One region of the Ornithinimicrobium ciconiae genome, then DNA from elsewhere that is predicted to be linked to it. Evidence: predicted binding sites of a transcription regulator. Region 1 holds the regulator's gene; the other holds the start of a gene.
The links. The regulator HrcA, encoded in region 1, represses chaperone genes, less so after heat shock. The targets are predictions, from matches to a motif close to TTNGCACTCGNNNNNNNCGAGTGCNAA.
Positions count from the first base shown of each region.

Region 2: groL (chaperonin GroEL) is a predicted target of HrcA. The motif match lies at 2,244-2,270, and genes of this name have one in related genera.

Region 1 covers NZ_CP041616.1:2,727,534-2,739,158, reverse strand. The annotation lists gene FNH13_RS12585 (ABC transporter permease) at 25-822, opposite strand; gene FNH13_RS12580 (ABC transporter ATP-binding protein) at 819-1,904, opposite strand; gene FNH13_RS12575 (hypothetical protein) at 1,907-2,659, opposite strand; gene FNH13_RS12570 (ATP-binding cassette domain-containing protein) at 2,656-3,543, opposite strand; gene FNH13_RS12565 (GntR family transcriptional regulator) at 3,540-3,938, opposite strand; gene ppk2 (polyphosphate kinase 2) at 4,144-5,034, opposite strand; gene hemW (radical SAM family heme chaperone HemW) at 5,168-6,400, shown strand; gene FNH13_RS12550 (DUF4870 domain-containing protein) at 6,506-7,153, opposite strand; gene FNH13_RS12545 (DUF3097 family protein) at 7,155-8,033, opposite strand; gene hrcA (heat-inducible transcriptional repressor HrcA) at 8,755-9,783, shown strand; gene dnaJ (molecular chaperone DnaJ) at 9,793-10,914, shown strand; gene FNH13_RS12530 (16S rRNA (uracil(1498)-N(3))-methyltransferase) at 10,911-11,625, shown strand, end outside.
Region 2 covers NZ_CP041616.1:969,297-980,921, reverse strand. The annotation lists gene FNH13_RS04470 (ArsR/SmtB family transcription factor) at 1-289, opposite strand, end outside; gene groL (chaperonin GroEL) at 493-2,124, opposite strand; gene FNH13_RS04460 (acetate--CoA ligase) at 2,361-4,250, opposite strand; gene FNH13_RS04455 (MBL fold metallo-hydrolase) at 4,290-5,156, opposite strand; gene FNH13_RS04450 (pilus assembly protein HicB) at 5,345-5,893, shown strand; gene FNH13_RS04445 (DUF4097 family beta strand repeat-containing protein) at 5,961-6,878, shown strand; gene FNH13_RS19720 (hypothetical protein) at 6,892-7,023, shown strand; gene FNH13_RS04440 (DUF3263 domain-containing protein) at 7,219-7,509, opposite strand; gene FNH13_RS04435 (uracil-DNA glycosylase) at 7,676-8,353, shown strand; gene FNH13_RS04430 (SGNH/GDSL hydrolase family protein) at 8,426-9,256, shown strand; gene FNH13_RS04425 (ABC transporter ATP-binding protein) at 9,305-10,438, opposite strand; gene FNH13_RS04420 (ABC transporter permease) at 10,435-11,259, opposite strand; gene modA (molybdate ABC transporter substrate-binding protein) at 11,246-11,625, opposite strand, start outside.

The sequences.
Region 1 (11,625 bases):
CCTTCACGTGCGGACCCGCCCGGCTCAGACCTCCCAGCGGAAGGTGCGGGCCGCGATCACGAACATGCCCACCGTCCAGGCGGCCATGACGACCAGCTGGACCCACGGCATACCCGTGCCGAACCAGGCCTCGTTCATCGCCTGGGACGCGGCGCCCACCGGGCTGTAGGTCGCGACGCGCTCGACAGCGTCGGGCATCATCGGGCCGGGGGTCCACATGCCGGCGAGGAAGAGCATCGGGAAGTAGATGAGCGTGCCGATACTCGAGGCCGTGGCGCCCTTGGGTGCGAGGCCGCCGATGACCACGCCGATGCTGAAGCAGGCGGCGGTGGCCAGCACAAAGGTGACCAGTGCCAGGACCGGATTGCCCGGCAGCGGAATGTCGAAGGCCAACACGGCCACCGCCAGCGCCAGGGCGGCACCGACGACGACGCCGGCCAGTTGCACCGCGCCCTGCGCCGCCAGCACACCCTGTGGGCGCATGGGTGTCGTGGACATGCGGCGCAGCACCCCGGTCTCGCGATAGCTGGCGAGATAGGACGGGACCGTGATCAGGCCAGCGGTGGCTGCCGCGATGCAGAGACTCAGCGGGGCGAACAGGTCGATCGCGCGCAGTCCCAGCCACGGCTCGGGCGCCTCGGTGATGGTGTCGCGGATGCCGGGATAGGCCAGGCCCAGCCCGACGAGCAGGACGGTCGGAAAGGCGACGGTGAAGAAGACGCTGCCGGGGTCGCGCAGGAACAGTCGCAGCTCGGTGGCGATCAGGGTGGACAGGCCGCGGGTGCCGGTGTGGCTGCGCGGGGTGAGGGTCGCGGTGCTCATGATGAGACTTTCTCGGACGGATGGCCCACGAGGGCGACGAAGGCGTCCTCCAGGCTCGGGGTGATGGTCTGCACCTCGGCGGGCACGATGCCGCGCGAGTGCAGCGCGATGATGACGTCGGGCAGCACGGTCGCCCCTCCAGTGACCTCCAGCTGGGTCCCGGAGTCCGTCTGCCGCTGACCCGCGGACACTGTCGTGGTGGCGTCGGCGCTGGTCAGGTGGGTGACGCTTGGCAGGGCGCGCAGCATCGCGACGTCCTTCAGGGGCTCCTGCAGCGTCAGCCGGAAGGTGACTCCGGTGCGGCCCTGGCGAGCCAGCCCGCTGGGTGTGCCCTGGGCGATGACCCGGCCGTCGTCGATGACGATCACCCGGTCGCACAGGCGCTGGGCCTCGTCCATGAAGTGCGTGACGAGCAGGATCGTGACCCCGCTGTCACGCACGGCCTCAATCAGGTCCCAGGTCTCTCGGCGGGCCTGCGGGTCCAGCCCGGTCGTCAGCTCGTCAAGGATCGCGATCTGCGGGTTGCCCACCAGGGCCAGGGCGATCGAGAGGCGCTGCTTCTGCCCACCGGACAGGTTCTCGTATGCCGTGTCCCGCGTGTCCTGCAGGCCCAACAGGGTGATCAGCTCCTCGGGGTCTTTCGGCGCCGTGTAGAACGAGGCATAGAGGCGCAGTGCCTCCCTGACCCGCAGCTTGGCGGGCAGTCGGGACTCCTGGAGCTGGACCCCGAGGACCTCGCGGACCGGGGCCGGATCTGACTGCGGGTCCAGGCCGAGGACCGACACCGAGCCCGCGTCGGCGGTGCGCAGCCCCGCCAGGGCCTCCACGGTGGTGGTCTTGCCGGCGCCGTTCTGGCCGAGGATGCCCAGGATCTCGCCGCGGCCAACCTCGAACGAGACGTCCGCGACGGCGACCTTGTCGCCATAGGTCTTGCGCAGTCCGCTGACCCGGACCACCGGTTCGGTGGCAGGGGAGGAGGTGGCAGGGGAGGAGGTGGTGGCGGGCTGCAGGCTGGCAGGTGAGGAGGTGGCGGGTGAGGAGGTGGCGGGCCTCGGCATACGGGTGGGGGGAGTGGTGCTCACGATCAGTCCTTGCTGTCGATGGGGACGTCGCGGACCAGGAGGTGGAACGCTCCGGCAGCGACGATGAGGGTGACGAGGGCCACGACCGTGCCCCAGGGGGCGATGTCGGCCGTCCAGCTCCACGGGCTCCACTGCACGCCCTTGCCGAGCCCCAACAGTCCGACGGCACCGAGCGGGAGCAGGCAGAGCGGGAGCGCGAGGGTGCCGATCCATCCGCCGAGGCGGTAGTAGGTGACCCCGATCAGGGATCCGCTGAGCAGGCCGGCCACGAAGAGCAATGCCAGACCCAGCGCATAGACCAGGACGCCACCGTCGAAGATCGGGATGCCCGAGCCGTCGTTGCCGCCGTGCACCCAGCCGAGGGCGTCATAGATCTCGCGCTCGACCAGCAGAGCAGTGGTGGCGATGGTGGCGTTGAGGACCCCGACGATGACATTGACCGCCAGGGCGGCCTTGGTGAAGGAGCGCCGGGTCATCCCGTTGGCCACGTGGATCGGCAGGTAGGTGACCGAGAGGATGATGGCGATGCTGAACGGGAACCACAGGGCACCGTGGTGGGTGAACGCCACCCCGGAAGCAGTCACCTGGTCAACGTTCTGGCCGACCACGAACATGATGATCGCCACGGCCGGCAGCGCGATGGCCCAGAACCAGAGCGTGAGCATGTAGACGTAGCCCGAAAGCAGGTAAGTGAGTGCGCTCAGCCACTGCGGAGTGCTCCGGCTGGTGCTGCGGGCGGCGGTGATGCTGGTCATGACCCCTCCTGGGTCTGCATGTCGGTCAGGTGGATGAACAGGTCCTGCAGCGGGACAGCGCCGACCTGCAGCCCGGCCTGCTCAGCAGCGGAGAGGGCCCCCTCGTCCAGGTCGCCGAAGACGGTGACCTGTCGCGTCGGGCCCAGGTTCCTGGTGCCGACGACCTGCAGGCCGCTCAGGTGCTGGTTCACCGTGCTTGCCGGACCGGTGAGAGTGGCTCCGCGAGAGTGCAGCTCGTCGGCCTCGCCGGTGAGCAGCAGCCGCCCCTCGTGCAGGATCGTCACCGTCTCGAGCATGTGCTCGATCTCGCTGATCAGGTGGCTGGAGAGCACGATTGTGCGGGGGTGCTCCGCGAAGTCCTTGAGCAACTCGTCGTAGAACCGCTGCCGGGACGGCGCGTCCATCCCCAGGTGCACCTCGTCGAACATGGTCAGGGGCGCGCGGGTGGCCAGCCCGACGATGGCGCCGAAGGCCGAGGCCTGGCCCCGGGAGAGCGCCTGCGGCTTCTTCTTCGGCGGGAGCCGGAAGGCCTCCATCAGCGACTCGGCATACGGTCGGTCGAAGTGCGGGCGGGCACCGGACAGGAAGGTCAGGTTGGTGGTGAGTTTCTCGTCGGTGAGCAGGTCGCCGCTCTCCCGGATGAGGCAGACGTTCTCCATCACGGACTCGTTCTCGAAGGGGTCCTGCCCATTGATCCGGACCGTCCCCTTTGTGGCGTGACGCAACGACGCGAGGACGGACATAAGGGTCGTCTTGCCCGCGCCGTTGCGACCCAGCAGACCGTGGATCCGATCCTGGGTCAGGTCCAGCGAGATGCCGGCCAGAGCTGGGGTCTTGTCATAGTTCAGGCTGAGTTGCTCGGCATGGACTGCATAGCCGGTCATCGCCCCTCCTCCGTGATGCGGTCGGTCGTCGAAATGGTGTCGTCGGTGTGGGTTGTCAGGTATGCCGTGAGGTCCGCGGTGCTGAGCCCGAGGAGTCGCGCCTCGCGGATCACCGGGTCGAGGCGCTCGCTGAAGAACGCCTTGCGCCGCTCCGCCCGGAGCCGGTCCGGGGCGCCGGGGGAGACGAACATGCCGACGCCCCGCCTCTTGTAGAGAACCTCCTCGTCCACCAGTTGCGCAAACGCTTTTGCGGCGGTGGCCGGGTTGATGCGGTATGTCGTGGCGTACTGCGTGGTCGACATGACCTGGTCATCCTCCTTGAGGGCGCCGGAGAGGATCTCGCCACGGATCGCCTCGGCGATCTGGTGGTAGATCGGCTCCCTGCCGTCAAACATGTGGGCTCCTCACTGGTTCATTACTCGACTAGTGAACCATAGAAGCAATGAGGGCTGCAAACTGTTTTAGGCGGAGCGGCTGGAGGCGAAGAGGCCGCGGGGCGTGCGGGTGCGAAGAGGCCGTGGGGCGGGGGGCGAAGGGCCGCGGGGCGTGCGGGGGCGAAGAGGCCGCGGGGCGCGGGGGTGCGGCCGACCCGCGCCGGGCTCAGTCTCCGATCGCGAAGCGCGCGCGCTTGACCAGCAACGGGTCGGGCGGGAGGACGACGCTGTCGTCCTTGCCCTCATAGTCGAACTGTCCGAGGAAGGCCCGCATCGCGTTGAGTCGGGAGCGCTTCTTGTCGTTACTCTTGATGGTGGTCCACGGCGCGTGATCGGAGTCGGTGCGCCGGAACATTTCTTCCTTGGCCTCGGTGTAGGCCTCCCACTTGTCGAGGGACTCCAGGTCCATCGGCGAGAGCTTCCAGCGACGCACCGGGTCGAGTTGGCGGATGGCGAAGCGGGTGCGCTGCTCGGACTGAGTCACGGAGAACCAGAACTTGGTCAGGTCGGTCCCGCTGTCGGTGATCATCTCCTCGAACGCCGGAGCCTGCTTCATGAAGAGCTCGTACTCCTGGCCCGTGCAGAAGTCCATGACCCGCTCCACCCCTGCGCGGTTGTACCAGGAGCGGTCGAACAGAACGATCTCCCCAGCAGTGGGCAGGTGCTTGACATAGCGCTGGAAGTACCACTGGCCCAGCTCCTTCTCGCTGGGTTTGCTGAGCGCGACCACGCGCGCCCCGCGCGGGTTCAGGTGCTCGATGAAGCGCTTGATGGAGCCACCCTTGCCAGCCGCGTCCCGCCCCTCAAAGATGATGACGGCCCGCCGACCGGTGTCCTTGAGCCAGTACTGGAACTTGAGCAGCTCCACCTGCAGCAGCCACTTCTCGACCTCGTAGTAGCTGCGGGAGAGTCGGGTGTCGTAGGGGTAGTCCTCACGCCAGGTGTCGACCGCGCGCCCGTCCGGGGTGATCAGGTCGGGGTCGGAGCCGTGATCGTCGCGCACCGTGTAGCCCTCGGCGCGAAGCTTGTCGATGTATTCCCGCAGCTGCTGTTGCACCGTCGCAGACTAGGGGATTTGGGTGAACGGTGGGCGAACACGTTTGTCGACTCACCGCCGGTGACCTCCCTGCCGGATCCGACTGGGGCTGGTCGATGTCGTCGCGGGGCGGTCGGACTGAGACACTGGGGGTATGCCGTCAGTCCTGCCCGTGGGCGACCCCGTGCCCGCGGATGGTCGGCTGCCACAGGATGCAACGGCCGCACTGGGAGAACTGCCGTTCGGTATCTACGTGCACGTCCCGTTCTGTCGCGTCCGGTGCGGATACTGCGACTTCAACACCTACACCGTCCCCGAGCTGGGCGGGCACGGCGCGACCATCGACACCTATGCGGAGGCGGCGCTGGCCGAGCTGGAGCTGGCCCAGCGCGTCCTTGCTGACGCCGACCAGGAGGTGCCGTCCGTGCAGACCGTCTTCGTCGGCGGCGGCACCCCGACGATGCTCCCGCCGCACGACCTGGTGAAGGTGCTGGACGGCATACGGCACCGGTGGGGGCTGGCACCCGGGGCCGAGGTGACGACCGAGGCCAACCCGGACACGATCACCCCCGAGGTGGCGGAGACGCTGGCTGCGGGCGGCTTCACCCGGGTGAGCCTGGGGATGCAGTCGTCGGTGCCGCACGTGCTGGCGACGCTGGAGCGGACCCATGACCCGGCCAATGTCGACACGGCCGTCGCGGCGGTGCGTGCAGCGGGGATGCAGGTCAGCCTGGACCTCATCTATGGCACGCCCGGAGAGTCGCTGCAGGACTGGCGGACCAGCCTGGAGACCGTGATCGGACTCGAGCCGGATCACGTGTCGGCCTACGCGCTGGTCGTCGAGGAGGGCACCAAGCTGGCCGCCCAGGTGCGTCGGGGGCAGGTCACGATGCCCGATGACGACGACGAGGCTGACAAGTACGAGATGGCCGAGGAGATCCTGTCCGGTGCTGGCTATGGCTGGTATGAGATCAGCAACTGGGCTCGGGCAGAACAGAACCGGTGCCTGCACAACGTCAACTACTGGCGGGGCGCGAACTGGTGGGGGATCGGCCCCGGTGCGCACAGCCATGTCGGCGGGGTGCGCTGGTGGAACGTCAAACACCCTGCGCCGTATGCCGATCGCCTCGCCTCGGGTGTCTCCCCGGGAGCAGGGCGCGAGGTGCTCACGGGCACCCAGCGTCACGACGAGGAGGTGCTGCTCGGCATCCGGTTGGTGGAGGGGCTGGACCTGACGCTGGTTGAGGGAGCTGGACGCGCGGCAGTTGCCGGGCTGATCGCCGATGGGCTGATCGACGGTCGGGGTGCACTGCGGGGCAGGGCGGTGCTCACCGTCCGGGGCAGGCTGCTGGCCGACACCGTCGTGCACCGCCTGCTCACCACCTAACCCCTTTTCGTAGGGGTTTTGCCGGCCGAGCACGGATTTTCGTAGAGGTTTGCCGGCCGCGAGCACGGCTTGGGGCCTCGAGGCACCCGATCAGGCCAGCTCAGATCAGTTCAGGACCTTGAGCTGGAACGGATAGATGTAGGTCTCGCCGCGCGCCGCCCGCATGGCGCCCTTGATGTGCACATAGGCAGCAACCAGGAAGAGCACGATCCAGAACGGGATCACCAGCAGGAAACCCAGCGTCAGCGTGAGGATGCCGACCACCCAGCCGAGCAGATAGAGGATCCAGAACGTCAGGTTGAAGTTGAAGGCGCCGGAGGCGGCCGTGCGCACCGCCTGGCTGTCGTCCTTGCGGAGGAACCAGATCAGCAGGGGGCCCAGGATGCTCAAGGTGCCAAAACTGACGATGAACGCGATCGGCGCGGACAGGTGAGCCAGGAGCATCCAGGTGCGCTCGTCGGACTCGGCCGGGCGAGGACCCTGCCCGCCCTGCATGGGTTGGCCCTGCCAGCCACCCTGTTGGGGCTGGCTCTGCCACTGGCCGTGCTGCGGGTGCCCCTGCTGAGACTGCCCGTGCGGAGGCAGCCCCTGCTGGGGCAGCCCCTGCTGGGGCAGCCCCTGGGGGCTCGCGCCCTCGGGGCCTGGGCCCTGAGGCTGACCGGCAGGCCCGGGCTGCTGCGGGTTAGGGGACTGCGGGTTGTGGGGCGGCGGCGGGGTCTGGCCCGGCTGCCAGTCCTGCGGGTTGTCGGTCATGTCAGTCCTCCTGGGGGACGGTGACGAAGTCGATGAGTTCCTCGACGCTCGCGAGCAGCGTGGGCTCAAGGTCACTGTAGGAACGCACGGTGCCGAGGATCTGCTTCCATCCTCTCGCAACATCGGCCTGGGTGTCATGTGCCCAGCCCAACTCGGCCAGCACCGACTGCTTCCAGGGGCGTCCGCGCTCGATGATCGGCCAGGCGGTCAGATCAAGGCGTGCTGGCCGCACGGACTGCCAGACGTCGACGTAGGGGTGGCCGAGCACCTTCACCCAGCGCGACTCGGGAAGCTTCTCGGCGGCGCGGACGATCCGGTCCTCCTTGGTGCCCGGCACGAGGTGGTCGACGAGCACGCCCATCCGGCGCTCGGCGCTCGGCGCGAAGTCCCGGATCACCGCCGAGAGGTCGTCGACCCCCTCGAGCAGCTCCACCACCACACCCTCGACGCGCAGGTCGTCTCCCCAGATCTTCTCCACGAGCTCGGCGTCGTGGCGGCCCTCGACGAAGAGCCGCGAGCCGGCCGCGACCTTGGCTGGAGCGTGGGCCACCGCGCGAGAGCCGCTGGCGGTGCGTGCGCTCTGGGCGCGGGCGGCGGCCAGAGCCGCGTGGGACTCCGCTGTCGGGACTGTGAGGACGACCGGCTTGCCGTCGAGCAGGAAACCGGGACCGAGCGGGAAGCCGCGTCGACGTCCACGGCGGTCCTCCAGGTGCACGACCTGCATGCCACCGGCCTTCTCCACGCTTACGATCGCCCCGACATACCCGGTCTGCACGTCCTCCACCACCAGTCCGGTCTCGGCCTCCGTGGCCACGGCCCGCCCCCCACGGGGGACGCGCCAGTCGCCGGACAGGACATCGGTGCCATATCGATCGCTCACCGCCCCAGCGTAGGGAGGCAGTGCACTGGGTGCCGCCAGACCCGCCGGGTCGGAGGTGGATGGGCGGGAAGTCGGGCGGGGAAGGCGGGCGGGGAAGGCGGGCGGGGAAGGCGGGCGGGGAGGAGCTCGGGTGAGTTGGCTGCGCTCGTCCGGAAGGGGAGGGGCTGGGAAAGGCGAGACGTCACCGACGCATACAAGGAGCTCATATTTCGGCGCGACACGCCGAGGAGCAGAAGATTTCTGCAACTCTTTGGCATCAACCCCTTGTGCTCGTCACCGATCAGGGCTACAACTGTCCTACGCACCTCGGAGACGAGGTGCTGACCGCAAGGCTTCGTCGCGGATTCGCGATCCGGGTTCGTCCTGGTGACCACCACCTGTGATGGGGTGGCGCGAGCCATCGACTCCTTGGCTGGTCGTTCGGAGCATCACCCCGAACACACCGTGGGCCCCTCGCAAACTCATACTTTGCGAGGGGCCCACACCTTCATCTGTGACGGCTCTGGACAAGCCGGGGTCCCTGCAGGCTCATACCAGGCAGGGCGACCACATCATTTGTAGCGGCATGGCCGCCCCCGAGGCCAACCTCAGGGGCGGTGTGTCGCGAAATTCACATGCCAGGGCCACCGCACCTCACAGCCCCGCGGGCACACCACGGCGAGCGAGTAGACTGGCACTCGGCCCGAGTGAGTGCCAGAGTGCGAGGCGGAGGTGGACCCTGGTGAGTAGCGACGAACGACGCCTGCAGGTGCTGCGTGCCATCGTGCAGGACTACGTCCGCACCTCGGAGCCGGTGGGCTCCAAGGCGCTGCTAGAGCGGCACCACCTGGGAGTCTCAGCCGCCACGGTGCGCAACGACATGGCGCTCCTGGAGGATGAGGGACTCATCGCGGCGCCGCACACCAGCGCCGGGCGCATCCCGACCGACGCCGGCTATCGGTTGTTCGTGGACAAGTTGGCGGCCATCAAGCCGATGTCGCGGGCGGAACGCACCGCGATCGAGGAGTTCCTCGGGGGAGCGGTCGACCTCGACGACGTGGTGGGACGCTCGGTCCGGCTGCTGGCCTCCCTGACGCAGCAGGTCGCGGTGATGCAGTATCCCTCGCTGAGTCGCTCGACGGTGCGACATATTGAGCTGGTCCCGGTCGGTGGGCCCCGCCTGATGGTGGTCCTCATCGTCAACACCGGACGGGTGGAGCAGCGGGTCGTCGATGTGGGGCGATCTCTGACGGGGCTCTCCGGGGAGCAGACCATCCAGACGGTGCGCGCGATGCTCAATGCTGAGGCGGGCGGTCTGCCCCTGCCCGAGGCTCCGGTGCGGCTCAAGGCGGCCCTGGTGGGAATTTCTGCCGAGGACCGCCCTGTTGCCGAGGTCGTCGTCGATTCGTTGCAGGACGCCCTGTTGGCGCAGACTGAGGAGCGGGTTGTCCTCGCGGGAACAGCAAACCTGGCCCGTGTGGTCACCGACTTCCCCAGCTCTATCGGGCCCGTCCTCGAGGCCCTGGAGGAGCATGTGGTGCTGCTGAAGCTGATGTCCAGCATGAGCACCCTGCTGGATGAGGACTCGGTGGCGGTGAGCATCGGCGCGGAGAACCCCTACGAGGGATTCCAGTCGACGTCGGTGATCACGACGACCTACGGCAGCGCCGGTGGTCTGGGTGTGGTCGGACCGACCCGTATGGACTACCCGACGACGATGGCGTCCGTGCGGGCGGTCGCACACTACGTGTCCGAGATCCTGGACAACTAGAGAGGTTTGATGAACGACTACTACGGTGACCTTGGTGTGCCCCGTCAGGCGACGCAGCAGGAGATCAAGAGCGCCTATCGCAAGATGGCCCGCAAGCTGCACCCGGACGTCAACCCCGGCCCGGAGGCCGAGGCAGAGTTCAAAAAGGTGAGCCAGGCCTACGACGTGCTTTCCGATGCCACCAAGCGCGCGGCCTACGACCGCGGCCAGGATCCGTACGCCGGGGCCTCCCAGAACTTTGGCCAGGGCTTCAGCTTCACCGACATCATGGACGCCTTCTTCGGTGGCTCAGGTGCCGGGTCCCGGGGCCCGCGCTCGCGCACCCAGCGAGGCCAGGACGCCCTCGTCCGCCTCGACATCGACCTGAAGACCGCTGTCTTTGGTGGCCAGGAGACCCTGGTCATCGACACCGCCACGCGCTGCTCCACCTGCACCGGCTCGGGGAGCCAGCCCGGCACCGGGACGCGGACCTGCTCCACGTGCGCCGGCCGCGGTGAGATCCAGTCCGTGCAGCGCTCCTTCCTCGGCCAGGTCATGACGACCCGTCCGTGCCCGGAGTGCCGCGGTTATGGCGAGCTCATCGAGCAGCCGTGCGTCGACTGTGCCGGCGAGGGTCGGGTGCGCTCCCGTCGTGACCTGACGCTCAAGGTGCCCGGTGGCGTCGACTCCGGCACCCGGATCCAGCTCGGCGGGGAGGGCGAGGTCGGCTCCGGCGGCGGCCCGGCCGGAGACCTCTATGTCGAGATCGCCGTGCGCCCGCACGAGACCTATCGGCGCCGCGGAGACGACCTGCACTGCTCGGTGCAGGTGCCGATGACCGCTGCCGCGCTCGGGGCGTCCTTGACCGTGGAGACCTTTGACGGGCCCACCGAGGTGGACCTCAAGTCCGGCACGCAGCCGCAGGACACGCTCACCCTGCCGGGCCAGGGGGTCACCCACCTGCGTGGCACCGGCCGGGGAGACCTGGTGGTGCACTTTGACGTGCGCGTGCCGACCAAACTGGATGACCGGCAGCGTGAGCTCCTCGGTCAGCTCGCCGAGGCCCGTGAGGAGTCCCGGCCCGAGGGCCGGATGACGCCGGCGAGCAACGGACTATTCGGCAAACTCAAGGAAGCCTTCTCCGCACGGTGAGCGCGCCGCTCTTCTTCGTCGGGGCCGGCCGCCTCGACGCGGTCGCGCCCGGCGATGTGGTGCACCTGGACGGACCGGAGGGCTGGCACGCCGCGGCCGTGACCAGATTGACGACCGGTGAGCAGCTGGTCGTCGCCGACGGCTCCGGGCGGCTGGCGCGCGGCCGGGTGATCAGTGTCGGCAGGGGTGAGCTCGACCTGAGCGTGGACGACGTGAGTCACTCCCCGGAACCGGCACCGCGCTTCACCCTCGTCCAGGCACTCGCCAAGGGCGACCGGGACCTGCTCGCGATCGAGGTCGCCACCGAGCTGGGTGTCGACGACGTGGTGCCGTGGGCCGCGTCGCGCAGCATCGTGGCGTGGCGCGGGGACCGGGCTGTCAAGGCCCACGCGAAGTGGGAGCGGACCGTGCTGGCCGCCGCGAAGCAGGCCCGTCGGGCCCGGGTCCCGGTCGTCACCGACCTTGCTGACCGGGATGCCGTCGTGCGCCGCATCGCTGCCTCCGACCTGGCACTCGTCCTGCACGAGGAGGCCACCGAGCCGCTGGTAGGGGCGGGGCTGCCCGGCCAGGGCGAGGTGCTGCTGATCGTCGGTCCAGAGGGCGGGATCAGCCCGGAGGAGACGGCGGCCTTCGTGGCAGCCGGGGCCCGCACAGTGCGGTTGGGGGACACCGTGCTGCGCACCTCGACCGCAGGTTCGGCGGCCATCGCCC
Region 2 (11,625 bases), 1.8 Mb from region 1:
CCCGCACCTTCTCGGTCCGCACGACGTGGACCAGGCCGGCACTCGCCAGGACCTGGACGTGGTGCCCGACAGTCCCCTTGGGTCGATCCAGCACCTGCGCGAGCTCCGACACGGTCGCAGCCCGTTCGCTGAGCAGCGTGATGATCGCCTGGCGGGTGTCCTCGAAGAGCGCGCGGTACTGCTGAGGCTCCTCCAGGGTCAACGCGTCGGGCAGGTCGTAGTCGGGCACCGCACGCTGCGGTCGCCGACCCCCGTCAGCATGGTCGGGATATCCGGTTTGGTCGGCCATAACAGTATGGTCGGCTATTCCCGACCGTTCTGTCAAGGACGGTCGCGGCGGGTGACACTGCAGTCGCGGCGGGTAACACTGCAGTCGTGGTGGGTGACACTGCAGGTGACACCCGTCGGCACAGCACAACGGGGCGGCCTCCCGAAGGAGACCGCCCCGCTGCTGGTTGACCGCGAGGAACGCGGGAACTCAGTGGTGGTGGGTCAGAAGCCCATGCCACCCATGTCGCCCATGCCACCGTCGCCACCGGGCATCGCCGCGGCGGGCTCCGGCTTGTCGGCGATGACTGCCTCGGTGGTGAGGAAGAGCGCGGCGATCGAGGCGGCGTTCTGCAGCGCAGAACGGGTCACCTTCACCGGGTCGGCCACGCCGAAGCCCAGCATGTCGCCATACTCGCCGGTCGCGGCGTTGAGGCCGTGACCCGGGGGCAGGTTGCGCACCTTCTCAGCCACGACGCCACCCTCGAGACCGCCATTGATGGCGATCTGCTTCAGCGGAGCCTCGATGGCGACGCGCACGATGTTGGCGCCCGTGGCCTCGTCGCCCTCGAGGGAGAGCTGGTCGAACGCGCTGGACGCCTGGATGAGGGCGACACCACCGCCGGCGACGATGCCCTCCTCGACGGCAGCCTTCGCATTGCGGACAGCGTCCTCGATGCGGTGCTTGCGCTCCTTGAGCTCGACCTCGGTCGCGGCACCGGCCTTGATGACCGCAACACCGCCGGCCAACTTGGCCAGGCGCTCCTGCAGCTTCTCGCGGTCGTAGTCGCTGTCCGAGTTCTCGATCTCGGCACGGATCTGGCTGACCCGACCGGCAATGGCGTCGGCCTCGCCGGCGCCCTCGACGATCGTGGTCTCGTCCTTGGAGACCACGACCTTGCGGGCGGTGCCCAGCAGGTCGAGCTCGGCAGTCTCCAGGGACAGGCCGACCTCCTCGGAGATGACCTGGCCACCGGTGAGGATGGCGATGTCGGCCAGCATGGCCTTGCGGCGGTCACCAAAGCCCGGGGCCTTGACGGCGACGGACTTGAAGTTGCCCTTGATCTTGTTGACGACCAGGGTGGCCAGGGCCTCGCCCTCGACGTCCTCGGCGATGATCATCAGCGGCTTGCCGGACTGCATGACCTTCTCGAGGATGGGCAGCATGTCCTTGATCGCGCTGATCTTGGAGTTGAGCACGAGGATGTAGGGGTCCTCGAGCACCGTCTCCATGCGCTCGGTGTCCGTGACGAAGTAGGGCGAGATGTAGCCCTTGTCGAAGCGCATGCCCTCGGTGAGCTCGAGCTCGAGCCCGAAGGTGTTCGACTCCTCGACGGTGATGACACCCTCGTTGCCGACCTTGTCCATGGCCTCGGCGATCATCTCGCCGATCTCGCTGTCGGCCGCGGAGATCGACGCGGACTGCGCGATCTGCTCCTTGGTGTCGACCTCGGTCGCCATCTCCAGCAGCTTGGCGGAGACGGCCTCCACGGCCTGCTCGATGCCACGCTTGAGGGCCATCGGGTTGGCTCCGGCCGCGACGTTGCGCAGGCCCTCGCGGACCATGGCCTGGGCCAGAACGGTCGCCGTCGTCGTGCCGTCACCGGCGACGTCGTCGGTCTTCTTGGCGACCTCCTTGACCAGCTCAGCGCCGATCTTCTCGTAGGGGTCCTCGAGCTCGATCTCCTTGGCGATGCTCACACCATCGTTGGTGATGGTGGGGGCGCCCCACTTCTTCTCCAGGACGACGTTGCGGCCCTTCGGACCGAGAGTCACGCGCACGGCGTCGGCAAGGGTGTTCATACCCTTCTCGAGTCCGCGACGAGCCTCCTCATCAAATGCAATGATCTTGGCCATTCGGGTGGTTCCTCCCACAGGCTAAACGGGTTGGAGACCGGCCTCACGCCCGCGACGGACGGACCGACCACACCGGGCTCACGTCGCGCCAGCGCGGCCGACCCTCGCTCGGTCGGTCATTGTCACTCTCATGGGTCGAGTGCTAAGTCCATGATTAGCACTCTCAGGGTGCGAGTGCAAATATCGGGGGCTCCCTGAGCACAAAAATTGACCTCCGGGCCGGTGCGTCCACCCCGTCAGGCGCCACCCTCCAGGACGCCGCGCAGCCCGTCAAGGACGGAGACGTCCTCGATCGTGGACGGCACCAGGGCCTCATCGCCGTCAGCGATCTGGCGCATCGTCTTGCGCAGGATCTTGCCCGAGCGGGTCTTGGGCAGCGCCTCGACGATGTCCACCCGGTTCAGAGCCGCGACGGCACCGACCTCGGCACGGACCCGCTGGACCAGGTCCCGGCGAAGCTCCTCGCCAGCTTGCTCGTCGGGTTCCACCCCCGCCTTGAGCACGACGAGCGCTCGGGGGACCTGACCCTTCAAGGCGTCCCGGACACCGATCACGGCGCACTCGGCGACCGACGGGTGACCGGCCAGCGCCTCCTCGATCGAGCCGGTCGACAACCGGTGCCCCGCCACGTTGAGCACGTCGTCGGTGCGGCCCATGATGAAGACATAGCCGTCGTCGTCGACGTAGCCGCCGTCCCCGGAGAGGTAGTAGCCGGGGAAGGCCGACAGGTAGGAGTCGACATAACGCTGGTCGTCGCGCCAGAGGGTGGGCAGGGTGCCCGGCGGCAGGGGCTGCTTGAGGCAGATCGCGCCCTCGACCCCCGCCTCGACCGGGACCCCGCTCGGGTCCAGCACCTGCACGTCATAGCCGACGGTCGCCGGCCCGGAGGACCCGGGCTTGATCGGCAGCGCCTCGATGCCGACGGGGTTGATCGTGATGGGCCACCCGGTCTCGGTCTGCCACCAGTTGTCGATCACCGGGACGCCGAGGGCGTCGGTGGCCCACTGCCAGGTGTCGGGGTCGAGGCGTTCCCCGGCCAGGAACAGGGTGCGCAGGCTGGAGAGGTCGTAGTCGGCCAGGAGCGCGGCGTCCGGGTCCATCTTCTTGATGGCCCGGATCGCGGTCGGTGCCGAGAAGGCCGCGACGGCTCCGTGCTCCTGGATGAGGCGCCAGTAGGCACCGGCGTCCGGGGTGCCCACCGGCTTGCCCTCGTAGAGCACGGTGGTGGCACCGGTCAGCAGCGGGGCGTAGACGATGTAGGAGTGACCGACCACCCAGCCCACGTCGGAGCCGCAGAACCAGGTCTCCCCCGGCTGGACGCCATACAGGTTGGTCATCGACCAGCGGAGGGCGACGGCGTAGCCACCACTGTCGCGCACGATCCCCTTGGGCCGACCGGTCGTGCCGGAGGTGTAGAGGACATAGAGCGGATCGGTGGACTGCACGGCGACGCACTCGGCGGTGGCCACCGCGTCCGGCTTCATGAGCAGCTTCCAGTCCAGGTCCCGCTCCCCCAGGTCCGCCGGCGACTGCTCGCGCTGGACGATCACGGTGTGCTCCGGCTTGTGGCTGGAGCGACGGATCGCCTCGTCGAGCATTGGCTTGTACTCCACGACCCGGGTCGGCTCGATGCCGCAGGAAGCCGACACCACGACCTTGGGCTCGGCGTCCTCGATGCGGACGGCCAGCTCGGCCGGGGCGAAGCCGCCAAAGACGACCGAGTGCACGGCGCCGATGCGGGCGCAGGCCAGCATCGAGATGACCGCCTCGGGGATCATCGGCAGATAGATCACGACCCGGTCGCCCTTCTCGACACCGAGGTGGCGCAGCACCCCGGCGAACCGGGCGACCTGGTCGAGCAGCTCGGCGTAGGTGTAGCGCCGCTGGCTCCCGGTCACCGGGCTGTCGTAGATGAGGGCCGTCTGATCCGCCCGCCCGTCGATGACGTGCCGGTCCAGGGCGTTGTAGCAGACATTGAGCACACCGTCGGGAAACCAGTCGTAGAACGGCGCACGATCGGCCAGGACGGTCTTGGGCTGATGGATCCAGGTGAGGTCCTTGGCCGCCTCGCCCCAGAACGTCTCGGGGTCACTCAGGCTGTTGGCAACGAGATCCTGGTAGGTCATGGAACTCCTCCTGGGGGCGGGTCGGACGGGTGCCTGCCCCTATCGTGCTGCGTTCGGGTCGATCGTGCGAGATCGGGTCTCCAGGGTGCGGACTGCGGCGTCGCGCAGCGTGGCGTCCTGCAGCCCGAGGCCACGAGTCTTGGCCACCAGTCCGTCGACGTCCTGCACCCCGGTGGCGAGCGCGGCGCGCAGCTCATGGGCCAGGGCGGCCAGCGTCTCCTGCTGGCGCTCCACAAAGGCGAGGTCGACGACGGCTCCGTGGCCGGGCACGTGGAGCCGAGCACCCTCGATGTGCGGGTGGCGCAGCAGGTCCGCCAGCGTCGCCGCCCACTCCAGCGGGAACGAGTCGTCCATGGCCGGGTCGGCGCCCTGCTCGACGAGGTCAGCCCAGAACACGGCGGACACATCGGGGACGGCCACGACCAGGTCGTGGTCGGTGTGGCCGCGACCGCCAAAGATCAGGTATGCCGTGCGGTCGCCCAGGTTGATCGGGGTGACCTCATCCTCGACGAGATAGAAGGGCAGGACCACCTCGGTGTCCAGATAGGTCTGGGCAAGCTCTGGCCGCTCGGTCCGGCGCAGGTGCTCCACGACCTGGCTGCGCTGGTGCTCGGCGGTCCGTTGCAGGCTCTCGGCCGCCCCCACATGACCATAGATCTGCGAGTCGCGGAAGGCGGCGTTGCCGAAGCAGTGGTCGTAGTGCGCGTGGGTGTTGACCACGACCTGCTCCACCGGGGTGATCGCCCGCACTGCGGCGGCGAGCTCCTCACCGCGCGCCGTCGTGCTGCGGGTGTCGATGACCAGGGCGCGCTCTGAGCCGACGACCAGACCGCAGTTGAGGTCGAGCTCGGAGGAGCGACGCGCGTAGGTTCCGGGCGCGATCTCTCGGAACGTGCCCACAGTCATGCCTTCACGGTAGGCGAGGCGGGCCTGCATCCCAAGCACCTGTGCGGCACGGCACACGGGACTGAAGCACATCGGCCCAGGTGACACGCATACGACGCCACTTGTGACACAAGATGACGTCGCGATGCAATCACTATGACGTCATTTCGGTGTTGACATGACACCATTGTGGTGTCATAGTTGGCGTCATGGAACTCACCACATACGTCGAGAGACTGCGCGGCGAGGTCGCCGCCGCCACCGAGCTGGGCGGACCCGAGATCTCTGCCGCGGCCCAGCGCGTGCTGTCGGCGGTGGATCCCGCCATCCGCCTGGTCCTGCTCGAGGCCCTGACGGATGCGGCCGCCGAGATCACCACCGAGCTCCCGTCCGGGAGCGTCGAGACCCGGCTGCGGGGCCGGGCCGTGGAGTTCGTCCTCGACGGGGTCAGCTCCCACGAGGAGCCTCAGGAGAGCTATCCCCAGGATGCTGACCGCGAGCCGATCGACGAGAGCGGCGACCAGATCCGGATCACCCTGCGCCTCCCCGAGGGGCTGAAGACCCGAGCCGAGGAACTGGCCGCCGAGCTCGGCCAGTCCCTCAACAGCTGGCTTGTGGATGCCGTCCGCGATGCCACCACGTCGGGCCTGCGCATCAACCTGCGCACCCACGGCGTCCGTTTCGACTATCCACCCGCCCCGCCCGGTGCCCCCCGGCCCCCGAGCGGGCCGGGCCGCCGGATGACCGGCTGGTCCTGAGCACCAGCACCCAGTCGCCCGATCCCGGCGCAGACCACCCGCCGAAGACCACGAGGAGAGCAGCACCATGGACCACACCTTTGAGACAGCGAATCCCCCCGACCTGGCCGTCGAGATCGGCTCCGGCGACGTCGAGATCACCGCCGGCGAGACCAACGGCCGCACGCTGGTCACCGTCACCGGCAAGGGGGCCGAGGAGACGACCGTCGAGCAGCACGGCAACACCATCTCCATCACCGGGCCACGATCCCGGCACGGCTTCAGCTTCAGTTTTGGCAGCAGCCTGTTGCGGGTGCGCATCAGCACCCCCACAGGAAGTGGGCTGAGCACCAAGCTCGGCTCAGCGGAGCTGACCGCCCGCGGCCTGCTGGGCCCGTGCGACCTCCGCTCTGGCTCGGGCGACACCGTCCTGGAGGGCACCGGCCCCCTGGAGGTGACGGCCGGATCGGGCGACCTGCAGGTCAGCACCATCGGCGGTGACGCGTCGGTGCGCAGCGGCTCCGGCTGCATCCGCATCGGGCACGCTGCCGGTGACGTGCACTCGGTCACCGGCAGCGGAGACGTCCTCATCGGCGGGGTGAGTGGACAGCTCAACGCCAAGTCCGGCTCCGGCGACATCCGCGTGGAGAGCGCCGGCAGCGGCGCCGAGATCACCACGGCCAGCGGGGACATCCGCCTCGACCGGCTGGAGGTCGGGCGGGTCCAGGCACGCACCGCCTCTGGCGATGTCGAGGTCGGCGTCGCATCCGGCCTGCCGGCCTGGACCGACATCCACACCGTCACCGGTGACGTCAGGTCCGCCCTGGCCTCGCTGGGCAAGCCGGCTGAGGGTGCGCCCTTCGTCGAGCTGCGGCTGCGCTCGGTCTCCGGCGACATCACCGTCGGGCACCTTCCGGCTGAGCAGACGACCCGGTCCGCAGACGCCCCGACCGAGCCCCCCACTTTCCGACCCACCACCTCACCCGACCCGACCCGGACCTTCTGAGAGGAGATGCATCATGTGCTATCCGTTGGACGTTGACCTCGCCCGCGCCCTGCACGCCGAGCGTGACCGCGAGCTCGAGGTCGAGAACCGCCTCACGCTGCGCGCCCCGGTCACTCCCGGCCGCAGCACCCGCAGCCGCCGCTGACCGCAGCGACGCACGAGCTCAGTTCCGCGCCACCGCAGGAACTCAGCCGGCGCAACCGGCAGACGAGAACCGGCCCGGAAGTCCAGTGGACTTCCGGGCCGGTTCATGTCTCACGCGGTGACGAGCCTCAGGATCTGAGCCGAGTTCACACCGACGGAGAGTGAAGCAGCCCGGCGGCAGCGGCGGGAGCGGGTCTCAGATCTGCACTCCGAGGCGGCGCGCCGAGCGCGACTTCTGCCGTTGCGCACGCATCCGGCGCAGCCGCTTGACCAGCATCGGGTCGTGCTCCAACGCATCCTGGGTGTCGATCAGCTCATTGAGGAGCTGGTAATAGCGCGTCGCACTCAAGTCAAACAGGTCCTTGATCGCCTGCTCCTTGGCCCCGGCATACTTCCACCACTGCCGCTCGAAGTCGATGATCGCGCGCTCGCGCTCGGTCAGTCCCGCGGAGCGCTCAGCTCCCTCGATCCGCGATGCGGCACCCATGTGATCCTTCTGTCCCTCGACGTTCGTCGGGCGGCCCACCCGACTCCTTGACCGACACTCTACGACGTGAATGACACCCTTGTCATTACGACGGGCCGGTCGAACTGCCCACCTGGGACGCTGACGCGGTCGCCGCCACCCGGCATACCCTGTCGTCGTGAGCCAACTGCCCACCGCCTCGCTGGCCGACCTCGTGCACCCCTCATGGTCGCGCGCCTTGGCGCCGGCCACCGACACCGTCCGCGAGCTCGGAGCATTCCTGCGCGCCGAGGTGGTCGCCGGCCGGGGTTATCTGCCGGCGGGCCCGCACATCCTGCGGGTCTTCGAGCAACCCCTCGACCGGGTGAAGGTCCTCATCGTCGGGCAGGACCCCTATCCCACGCCCGGACACGCCGTCGGTCTGTCCTTCTCGGTGGCACCCGACGTGCGACCGGTGCCGCGCAGCCTGCAGAACATCTATGCAGAGCTGGCCACGGATCTAAGTATGCCGACCCCCAGCTCCGGCGATCTCACTTCCTGGGCCGAGCACGGCGTGCTGCTGCTGAACCGGGTGCTGACCGTGCGTCCCCACACCCCGGCCAGCCACCGCGGCAAGGGATGGGAGCAGCTCACCGACCTGGCGATCGCTGCCCTCGCGGGGCGCGGTGGTCCGCTGGTGGCGATCCTGTGGGGGCGCGACGCCAGATCACTGGCCCCCGCCCTGGGGGACGTCCCCACGATCCAGAGCGCGCACCCCTCACCGCTGTCCGCCCGCGGCGGCTTCTTCGGATCCCGGCCCTTCAGTCGCGCCAACGACCTCCTCATCGCGCAGGGCGGGGAGCCGGTCGACTGGAGTCTGCCCTGACCTCCAGGCCGTGAGCCCACCGCGCATACAGTCCGCTCCACCCACCGCTTGCAGAGAGGTCACCACACAGCCATGACCGGCACGACCCGCACCGGCAGCATCCGCCCCGAGGCCCATCCCTGGAGCCGTTATGTGGCCCTGGGTGACTCCATGACCGAGGGCTTGGGTGACCCCGGCCCGGACGGGGCGCTCGGCGGCTGGGCCGACCGCCTCGCCGCACTCCTGTCCGCGCACTCGCCGGACTTCGCCTACGGCAACCTGGCAGTCCGCGGACGCCGACTGGACGACATCGCCGGCCGCCAGGTCGACCTCGGGCTGGAGCTGGAGCCAGATCTGGTCAGCATCATCGGCGGCGGCAACGACATCCTGCGGCCGGGGGCCGATCCCGACGCCCTCGCGGCCGAGCTCGAGGATGCTGTCGCCCGCATCCGGGCGACGGGCGCCGACGTGCTCATGGCGACACCGACTGACCCCGCCGGGGCACCGGTCGTGGAACGCACCCGTCCCAAGGTCGCCGTCTACCTGGCCCACCTGTGGTCGATCGCCGACCGCCAGGGCGCCTACCTGCTCAACCAGTGGTCCCTGACCTTCCTCAAGGACTGGCGCATGTGGGAGCCGGACCGGATCCACATGAGTGCCGAGGGGCACCGCCGGGTCGCTCTGGCCGCCTACGAAACTCTGGGCCACACGGCCGCTGAGGCGAACTGGCGGATCCCCCTGCCCCCGCAACCGCGACCGGGCCGCATCGAGGCGCTGCGGGAGAACGCGGTCTGGGCCAAGGAGTATGCCGCTCCCTGGGTCGGCCGCCGCCTGCGTGGCCGGTCCTCGGGCGACAACCTGCCGCCCAAGCGGCCAGACCTCGGTCCGGTCCAGCCGACAGGGCGCACCCACCAGGACCCGTGACGGCACCCCAAACACCGCAGGGATTAGAGCGCACCATCATGCGCCCGGTCAGTGGGTGGCGCCCGGATACACGTGCGTGTCGGTGGCCTTGAACGACACCCACACGTCGGCGCCGACGGCGAGCTCAAGCTCGGCGACCGCTGCGGGGGTCACATCGGCCAGCACCGGCGGGTGCTCCGGCGCCGCGACCTGGACCCGGATCGTGTGGGCGTGCTGCTCCAGACCGGCGATCGTGCCCCGCCACACATTGCGCGCCGAGCCCTCGGGCTGGTGGCGGTGCACGGTGACCGAGGTCGGCGGGAAGGCAACGAGCACAGGCCCGGCTGCGGCGTCCGCGACGTGCAGGACACCACCGGCATCGAGGCGCACCGTGGCACCGTCCCCCTGCCCACGGTGCAGGTTCAGACCGACCAGGCGCGCGACATACTCCGTGCGCGGTGCGCGGGCCACCTCCGCAGGGGCATCGTCCTGCACGATCTGCCCGTTCTCGAGCACGACGATGCGGTCGGCCACGACCATCGCGTCCAACGGGTCGTGGGTGACCATCACCGCGCTGCCCCCGAACTCCCGCAGGTGTCGGGCCAGGTCCGAGCGCACCTCCAGCCGGGTCCCGGCGTCCAGCGCGGCCAGCGGTTCGTCGAGGAGGACGAGTTGCGGACGGGTCGCCAGCGCCCGCGCCAGCGCCACCCGTTGGGCCTGGCCACCGGAGAGTTGGGCGGGGCGGGATCCGGCGTGGCTGGCCAACCCGACCCGCTCCAACCAGGTGCGCGCCTCCTCCCGGGCGGGGCCGCGGGCCAGGCCGCGCGCACGGGGACCGAAGGCGACGTTCTCCAGCGCGCTCAGATGCGGAAACAGCAGGTAGTCCTGGAAGACCACACCCACATCCCGTCGTTGTGGTGGCACGAATGTGCCCGACGCCGGCTCATCGAGCAGCCGCCCATCCAGCGCGATCACACCGTCCCGCAGCCGCAACAGCCCGGCGAGTGCGTGGAGCACGGTGGACTTGCCCGCGCCGTTTGGTCCGATCAGGGCGACCACCTGTCCGGGCGGGACGTCCAGCTGTGCCTCCAGCCGGAACCGGCCGCGGCTGATGGGCAGGTATGCCGTGAGGCCACCGCCGAGGCCGGTCTCGCGGGGGTCGTGGGACCGGTCTGTCGCGTGCGGGTCGGGCGTTCCGGTCATGAGGTCACCCCGCTGACCCAGCGGCCTCGCAAAGCCACCAGCACGATGACCGAGACCAGCAGCAGCACCAGGGCCAGCACGATGGCGGACTCGGGATCGGACTCCAGGGCCAGATAGACCGCCAGGGGCATCGTCCGGGTGACGCCCGGGAAGTTGCCGGCGAAGGTGATGGTCGCCCCAAACTCCCCGAGGGCGCGGGCAAAGCACAGGACAGCGCCGGCTGAGATGCCGGGGGCGACCAGCGGCAGGGTGACCCGGCGGAAAATCAGCCAGCGCCCGGCTCCGAGCGTGGCGGCCGCGTCCTCATAGCGCCGGTCCGCACCACGCAGCGCACCCTCCACGGCGATCACCAGGAAGGGCATCGCCACGAACGCCTCGGCGATCACGACCGCCGCGGTCGTGAACGGCAGGCTGACGCCGAACCAGTCATAGAGGTGCTGCCCAATCAGGCCACGGCGCCCGAGGAGCAGGAGCAGGGCGACGCCCCCGACGACGGGTGGCAGCACGAGCGGGAGGGTGATCAGGGCGCGGACCAGCCGCAGCCCCGGGAACTCCGCACGGGCCAGCACCCAGGCGAGCGGTACGCCCAGCACCAGGCAGACCAGGGTCGCCAGGAGAGCCGAGACCAGCGACAGCCGCAGCGCCTCCAGCACGGCGGGGTCGGAGAGGTGCTCGCCCAGGTCGGTCCAGGGCGCGCGGACCAGGAGTCCCACGAGGGGAAGCTGGAGGAAGAGCAGTCCGAGAGTGGCCGGGATCAGCAGCACGGGCGGGATGCCGCTGCCCCGGCCGGCGCGGGCCACGGCCACCTCAGGGGAGGTCAAAGCCGGCCTCTGCCAGGGTCGCTCGTCCGGTGTCGCTGAGGACGAAGTCGATGAACTGCTGGGCCCCGTCGGGGTTGAACGCGCCGCTCAGCAGCGCGATCGGGTAGTCGTTGACGCCCTCCTGCGGCTCGGGGAGGTCGATGCCCTCCACCGCCTCCCCTGCCGCCAGGACGTCGGTGCGATAGACCAGTGCGGCGTCGACCTCGCCGAGCTCAACCTTTGTCAGCACCGCCCGGACGTCCTGCTCATAGGTGTCGGGCGCGGGCGTGAGTCCCGCCGCTTCGAAGACCTGGACCGAGGCCGCCCCGCAGGGCACCTCCTGCGCGCACAGCGCGATCGTGAGGTCCTCATCGGCGAGGTCCTCGA